2 linked regions of the Peribacillus sp. FSL E2-0218 genome follow. The protein of the gene in region 2 binds, or shares a complex with, the protein of the main gene of each other region. Links are inferred from orthologs where the notes say so. Each region holds a gene or a part of one and is shown on either strand. Other genes may lie near its edges. The genes, in order: uvrA and mfd.

Region 1 (3,786 bases), 4.8 Mb from region 2 along the record:
GATATCTAAAAAGTTTCATAAATCCTGTTTTTACCATCATTCGACAAAGTGAACTGACATTCTCCGAAACGGAAAATATGATATTCCCCCGGAAATATTCTGCTTTCCCAGCATTTAATCAAATGATTGATTAAATGCTAACTTTCATTTTTCTACAAAATAACAGGCAGCCTGCAGGAAAACGCGAAGATCATGGCGACGTTGACCTTGGGCCGATTCTTCCCAAAACCAAAGGGGAGCAAGCCTAATGGCTCGCTCCCTTTCATGCATGTTCATGCTCTTGTTCTTTTGCTTCGATCAAGTTTTCCATGCGGATTTGGTCACGCGTCAATACTGGCTTTAAATATTTGCCCGTGTATGATTCGGAAACCTCACATATTTTCTCAGGTGTACCATAGGTGACAATCGTTCCGCCCTTGTCCCCGCCTTCCGGTCCCAGGTCAATGATATGGTCCGCCGTTTTGATGACATCAAGGTTATGCTCAATCACTAAAACGGTATCGCCGTTGTCAACCAGGCGCTGCAGCACCTCAAGCAGCCTTGCAATGTCATGGACATGGAGCCCGGTAGTCGGTTCATCCAGGATATAGAAGGAGCGTCCGGTCGAACGGCGATGCAATTCAGAAGCAAGCTTCACCCTTTGTGCTTCACCGCCTGATAATGTCGTGGCTGGCTGTCCAAGCTTAATATAACCCAAGCCCACATCAAATATCGTTTGGAGCTTCCGTTTGATTTTCGGGATATTTTCAAAGAAGCTGACGCCTTCCTCCACTGTCATATCAAGGATATCTGAAATGTTTTTCCCTTTATATTTCACTTCAAGCGTTTCCCGGTTATACCGTTTTCCATGGCAGACTTCACATGGAACATAGACATCCGGAAGGAAATGCATTTCGATCTTGATGATGCCATCGCCGCGGCAGGCTTCACAGCGGCCACCCTTCACATTGAAACTGAAACGGCCTTTTTTATAACCGCGGATTTTCGCTTCGTTCGTTGTCGCAAAAACATCACGAACATCATCAAATACGCCTGTATACGTGGCTGGATTTGAACGCGGGGTCCTTCCAATCGGGGACTGGTCGATATCAATGACCTTATCCAAATGCTCAATCCCCTTGATTTCACGAAAGTCCCCTGGTCTGGCTTTTGCACGATTCAGCTTTTGGGCCAATGACTTATGAAGGATCTCATTCACTAATGTACTCTTACCCGAACCAGAAACTCCAGTCACGGCGGTAAAGACGCCAAGCGGGAACTTCACATTCACATTCTTCAGGTTATTTTCCTTGGCACCTTTTATTTCGATGACACGGCCGTCGTTTTTTCGGCGCTCCAATGGCAAGGGGATGAATTTCTTCCCTGCCAAATATTGACCCGTCAACGAGTCAGGATTGTTCATGACTTCCTCCGGAGTTCCGGCGGCCACGATTTCCCCTCCATGGGCCCCTGCCCCAGGTCCGACATCAATCAAATAATCGGCAGCAAGCATCGTATCTTCATCGTGCTCGACAACGATCAAGGTGTTTCCGATTTCACGCATATTTTTCAACGTTTCGATCAAGCGGTCGTTATCCCGCTGGTGGAGTCCGATAGAAGGCTCATCCAGAATGTACAGCACTCCCGTCAATCGGGAACCGATCTGCGTTGCCAATCTGATACGCTGCGCTTCACCGCCTGATAATGTCCCGGCAGCCCTGCTCAACGTCAAATATTCCAAACCAACATTAGCCAAAAACCCGAGCCGCTCGCGAATTTCCCGTAAAATCAGCCTGGCGATCGCGGCCTCTTTTTCCGTCAAATCAAGCTCATCGAAAAATATCAAGGCATCTTCAACCGATAAAGCGGTCGTTTGACTTATATGGACCCCTTGGATGAGCACGGCCAGGCTTTCCTTTTTCAAACGATGGCCCTTACAGGTTGGACAGTGGTGCTCTGACATGTATTTTTGCATTTGCTCACGGATATAATCCGAGCTCGTCTCCTTGAAACGCCTCTCGATGTTTCTTAAGATGCCCTCAAAGGTAATATATCCTTCTTGCACTCTTCCAAAATCATTCTTATAGCGGAAATAAATCTTGTCTTTGCCTGAGCCATTTAAAATCTTATCCATATTATCCTCAGGCAATTCTTTAACGGGCACATCCATATCGATTCCATAATGGTTGGCTACCGCCTCAAGCAGCTGAGGATAATATTGTGAGCTTGTCGGTTCCCATGGGGCAATGGCATGTTGGTGCAAGGTTAAATCCTTATCCGGGATGACCAGGTCCCGGTCCACTTCAAGCCTTGCCCCTAAACCATCACAATCAGGGCAGGCGCCAAACGGGCTATTGAAGGAGAACATCCTTGGTTCCAATTCCTCAATCGAAAACCCGCAATATGGGCAAGCATGATTCTCACTGAACAGCAGTTCTTCCTCACCCATGACGTCAATGATGACCTTGCCTTCACCAAGCTTCAACGCACTTTCCAATGAATCGGCAAGCCTGGCCCTAACGCCCTCTTTAATGACGATCCGGTCGATGATCACTTCGATCGAATGCTTTTTATTTTTTTCCAGTACGATTTCATCACTTAAATCATGCATTTCCCCATTCACACGAATGCGGACATATCCTTGTTTCTTGACTTCCTCCAAGACCTTCGCATGTGTCCCTTTCCTGCCAGAGACTAGCGGGGCCAATACTTGAAGCTTGGTGCGCTCAGGATAATCAAGGATGCGGTCCACCATTTGCTCAATCGTTTGGGAGCTGATTTCTATATTGTGGATCGGACAGGTAGGCCTGCCGACACGTGCATATAACAGCCTTAAATAATCATAGATTTCCGTAACGGTCCCTACGGTTGATCGGGGATTGCGACTGGTCGTTTTCTGGTCTATGGAAATGGCAGGTGATAACCCTTCAATCGCATCGACATCCGGTTTATCCACCTGACCTAAAAATTGACGCGCATAAGCGGACAATGATTCCACATAACGTCTTTGCCCTTCAGCATAAATCGTATCAAAGGCCAAGGAAGACTTTCCAGATCCAGATAATCCAGTAAGGACGACTAGTTTGTCCCTCGGTATCGTGATATCAATATTCTTTAAATTGTTGGCCCTTGCGCCTTTGATCACAATCTTATCCATTGCCATGTTTCGTCACCCTTCCGCTTTTAACTCTAGTAATAAATCACGCAGCTCGGCAGCACGCTCGAAGTCCAGCGCCTTTGCTGCTTCCTTCATTTCTTTTTCCATGCTTTCCATCACTTTTAGGCGCTCTTTTTTCGGGAGCTTCGCAAAGCTTGGCGCAAGATCTTCTTTGTACTCTTCCCCTTCTTCCGCCACATGTGTAGCCCTGATGGAGTCACGGATATCCTTTTGAATGGTCTGCGGCAGGATTCCGTGCACTTCATTATATTGCTCCTGAATTTCACGGCGCCGCTTCGTTTCATTGATGGCAAGCTCCATCGAATTCGTGATGCGGTCCGCATACATGATGACATGCCCGTTGGCATTACGTGCAGCACGGCCCATCGTTTGGATGAGCGACCGCTCCGAGCGAAGGAATCCTTCTTTATCGGCATCGAGGATGGTCACTAACGACACTTCCGGTATATCCAATCCTTCCCTCAAGAGGTTGATTCCGACGAGTACATCATATTTACCCATTCGCAGCTCGCGGATGATTTCTATTCTTTCTAAGGTCTTCACTTCCGAATGAAGGTATTGAACCTTGATGCCGATTTCCTTTAAATAATCCGTCAAGTCTTCGGACATCTTTTTCGTTAAAGTGGTGA
Region 2 (4,422 bases):
TTTCGACTAGTTCACTAACACTTTTATTTAAGTATTCTTTTTTGGAGCCGCCTGCGACTGCAATGTAAGTATCCCGATCACATATCATAACTGGGTTTCCAAGGCTATCATAAAGGGCTTCTGCATACTCCCTTGCAAAATCGCCTAGTTCACTAATGGGAGAGTATTTCTTTAAGATTACTTCACCATCTCTGTCGACAAAGATTTCCAATGGATCCCCTTCACGAATACGAAGGGTCCTTCGAATTTCCTTCGGGATGACGACTCTTCCTAAATCATCAATTCGGCGAACGATACCAGTTGCTTTCATCAAATGTTGCCTCACTTTCATCTAATTGATTTGATAAATCCTCTTTTTGTAACATAATCATCACCAGCTATTGTACATAGTATTTTTCTAATGGTAAGTTCTATGCACTTTGAAAAAATTTTTCTTTTTCATGCATTTTATTACCATGGTATCTTAAAAACGTTTTCTGATAAGAGGACCATCAATCACGATTAGTTTTTGGTTGCTTGTGTCTCTTTTTTAACAAACTGTAAACCCTTGGTCATCTCAAATAGGATATTGAGCCATTTGCTTTGCTCGACGCCTTTTATATGCAAGACTAGCTTCATTCGGTTGCCATCCATGCCGAAGCCGACCATCCGGCCATATTTCGAGCCGAGTTCAAACACTTTTTGACCATCCACGTCGCTGCTTACCTTTTCCCTAAGAAGAATGCTGATTTCCTGCTTCAATTGTTTAATGCTCTCGATACCGGCATTTTCAGCATATACCTTCATTTCGGCAATCTGGAACAGATAGGCGACTTCCTGAGGATACTCTCCAAACCGATCGAGCATTTCATCTTGCAGCTCTTCGACTTCTTCAAGAGAGGCGATCCCTCTGAACCTTTTATACATTTCAATTTTCTGATGCCCATCCATTATATAAGCATCAGGGATATACGCATCTAATTCAATGTCGATCTCAAGGGTATTCTTCACTTCGGCAGGCTGGTCATTGCGTTTCGCATCTACCGCCTCTTTAAGCATTTGGGAGTACAAGTCGAAGCCGACGGAATCGATGAACCCATGCTGTTGGGCCCCAAGAATGTTTCCTGCTCCCCTGATCGATAAATCACGCATCGCAATTTTGAACCCTGACCCCAATTCGGTGAATTCCTTAATGGATTGAAGCCTTTTTTCTGCCACTTCGGTCAAGACCTTATCTTTCCTATAAGTGAAGAATGCATAAGCCACCCGGTTGGAACGCCCTACACGACCGCGGAGTTGATAGAGCTGGGAAAGTCCCATGCGATCCGCTTCATTCACGATTAAAGTATTGACATTCGGGATATCTACACCCGTTTCGATAATGGTCGTGCTTACCAGCACATCATACTCGCCTTCTAAAAAGCCGAACATGACAGCTTCCAGTTCTTGTTCGGTCATTTGCCCGTGAGCGAAGGTGACTCGGGCGTCAGGTACCAACATGGAAATTTCTTCTGCTTTTCTTGCTATATCTTCTACCCGGTTGTATAGGAAATAAACCTGTCCGCCTCTGGCCAACTCCCTTTCTATCGCTTCCGTCACCAACGAGCCATTATACTCCATAACATACGTTTGGATCGGGAAACGATTCTCAGGCGGTGTTTCGATGACGGATAAATCCCTCACACCGAGCATAGACATGTGAAGGGTCCTCGGAATAGGGGTTGCGGTCAGTGTCAGTACGTCGACATTGGTTTTTAGCCGCTTGATCTTTTCCTTATGCGTGACCCCGAAGCGCTGCTCTTCATCAATGATGAGCAAGCCCAAGTCACGATAGACGATATCCTTGGATAAAATCCTGTGCGTCCCTACGACTATATCCACCGTTCCAGCCTTCAAACCCTTAATCGTTTCCGTTTGCTGTTTTTTCGTCCGGAAACGGCTCATATGACCAATTGAAATGGGATAATCTTGAAAACGCTCCCTCAGAGTTTCATAATGCTGCTGGGCGAGGATGGTTGTCGGGACAAGAAAGGCAACTTGCTTCCCATCCATAATCGCTTTGAAGGCAGCACGAATTGCCACCTCCGTCTTCCCATAACCGACATCCCCGCATAGTAAACGATCCATCGGCCTTTCTCGTTCCATATCTTTTTTGATTTCGACAATCGAACGCAGTTGATCTTCCGTTTCGTTATAGGCGAATGAGGTTTCGAATTCCCTCTGCATATCGCCATCAGGAGAAAATGCGTAGCCTTTTGCCGCCTCCCGTTCCGCGTATAGCTTGATCAAATCATCGGCAATATTCTCCACGGATGATTGAACCTTGCTTTTGACGCGCTTCCATTCCGTTCCGCCAAGCTTATAGAGCTTCGGTTCCTTCCCTTCGGAACCGACATATTTTTGGACAAGGTCGATTTGGTCAACAGGAACATACAATTTGTCATCAGCTTGATAACGAATATGTAAGTAATCTTTATGAACGCCGTTTATGGTGAGCGTTTCAATTCCTAAATACTTACCGATACCATGGTTGACATGGACGACATAGTCACCGATTTTCAGTTCGGAATAACTTTTGATTCGCTCTGCATTCGATAGTTTCTGTCTTCGTATCGATTTCTTGGACTTCTTATTAAATAACTCCGTTTCCGTGATGATGCTGAATTTCTGCATAGGCAATTCAAATCCGCTATTAAGACTGCCTCTTAAAATCTGCACTTTACCAGGAAGGATGCTGTTCGCATCAAAAAGCTCGGCGGCCTCTATATCATAATCGGCTAACACCGCATGCAGCTTTTTAACCCGCTCGTCATCCTGCCCCAGTATGACGATTGTATATTTCCCCTTTTTCCACCGCTCCAGTTCAGATTTGAACACATTCATCTGTCCGTGGAAATTCTGCATTTGCTTACTGGCAAAATTCAGGATATTCTGAGGATTCGTATGCGGTACATGCCGTAAAAACAAGGAAAGGTATACAAACGGCCTGCTGGATTTCATGATCAATTCCTGCATAGGATGCGCCAATTTCACGTCATGGATGATCTGCCCCTGGCTTAAAAGGTCCGTGTACCAGCCCGCCTCTTCTTTTTCCAGGGAATCATTGATTTCCTGGATTCTACTTATTTCATCCAAGAAAACTAACCCATTTACAGGTAAATAATCTATTAAACTAGCTGGATCTTCATAAGCCAAGCTTAAGTATTTAAATATCTGGTCGGGTTTATTTCCCATTTTTAGCTGTTCAAGCTCATAGCCAATCGTTTGAACCAGCTGTTCCTTCGCTTTCTCGTCTTTAAGCTTCTTCAAGCTTTTACTTAAACCGCTTTCAAGCTTTGTGATGATTCTATCAATATGCTCCGGCTCGAGCAACGCTTCGCTTACCGGTCCGATCATCACCTTGTTGAGTTTTTCGATGGAGCGCTGATCTTCACTTGAAAATGTCCTGATCGAATCTATTTCCGTATCGAACAATTCAATACGGATCGGATTAGGCTCCGTGATTGGATAAATATCGATTATACCGCCGCGAATGCTGAATTCACCGGGGGACGCCACCATTTCAGACCGGTTATACCCCATGGATATAAAGTTATTCAACGTTGGTTCGAGATCGATGTCTTCACCAAGCTTAAACGTAAGCTGATGCCGCTTCCAAATATCCTTTGAAGGAAGCACTCGGCGAACCCCTGGAATGGGCGCGATGACGATCCCTTTCCTTCCTTCAGCCCAAAAATTCAATGCCTCCACACGCTGGGCCCTTAATTCCGGGCTGGCTACACTCAAATCAGCAGCAATCAATTCATTGGCAGGATATATATATAATTCTTCCTCGGGAATGAAACTTGATAAGTCCTCATGGAATTTTTGAGCTTGCAATAAATTATGGGTGACCAATAAAATCGGCCTATTCGTCTTTTCATATACTGAAGCCAGCAATAGCGATCTCGATGATCCTGTCAAACCAGAAACGATTTGTTCTTTAAGCCCTTCATCGATACCCGCTATTAACGAATGAACATCATCTTGTTTGGAGAACAAGTTTTGTAATCCATTCATTTTCTTTCCCCCCTCTCTATAACTTGCGAAAACCAAATGAAATCTTTTATTAAAACTTGGCCCGATCGACCAAGCGGGTTTTTGTTGTATATTTTACGAGTTGCAGCAATTTGGACAAACGGAAAAATGCTTTGGATTTTGTCCAAAGCCCTCTTCCGCTAATGAATAATATAATCGTTTTCATATAATTCAGGGTATCTTTGCAGCGACTCATGACAATCTTCACATATTGCCTTTACATGCATATCTCCCTCGGAATCATAAACGATCATCTCTTGTCGCTCTTCATCAGTAAGTTGATTAAAACCTAACTGCTCCGTGCTCAGTGAGTATGCCTCGATTGAGCCCAGCTTAGTTCCGCAATGTCGGCATCGATAATGGAGA

Evidence for each region.
Region 1: the proteins of mfd (region 2) and uvrA are in contact, whole or in part, in a crystal structure (PDB 4DFC), measured with the Escherichia coli proteins. The link is inferred for Peribacillus sp. FSL E2-0218 from one-to-one orthologs.

Annotation. Positions count from the first base shown.
Region 1 is NZ_CP150304.1:4,851,219-4,855,004, forward strand. Bases 63-3,527 are described here. They hold uvrA (excinuclease ABC subunit UvrA), read right to left. Parts: upstream 3,143-3,527; coding sequence 263-3,142; downstream 63-262. Other genes in these bases: uvrB (excinuclease ABC subunit UvrB), read right to left, coding at 3,149-3,527. Outside these bases: more of uvrB, read right to left, coding at 3,528-3,786. UniProt on the Escherichia coli protein: The UvrABC repair system catalyzes the recognition and processing of DNA lesions. UvrA is an ATPase and a DNA-binding protein. A damage recognition complex composed of 2 UvrA and 2 UvrB subunits scans DNA for abnormalities.
Region 2 is NZ_CP150304.1:64,112-68,533, reverse strand. Bases 302-4,402 are described here. They hold mfd (transcription-repair coupling factor), read right to left. Parts: upstream 4,039-4,402; coding sequence 502-4,038; downstream 302-501. Other genes in these bases: MHI53_RS00335 (anti-sigma-F factor Fin family protein), read right to left, coding at 4,197-4,402; spoVT (stage V sporulation protein T), read right to left, coding at 302-310. In the rest of the region: more of spoVT, read right to left, coding at 1-301; more of MHI53_RS00335, read right to left, coding at 4,403-4,422. UniProt on the Escherichia coli protein: Couples transcription and DNA repair by recognizing RNA polymerase (RNAP) stalled at DNA lesions. Mediates ATP-dependent release of RNAP and its truncated transcript from the DNA, and recruitment of nucleotide excision repair machinery to the damaged site.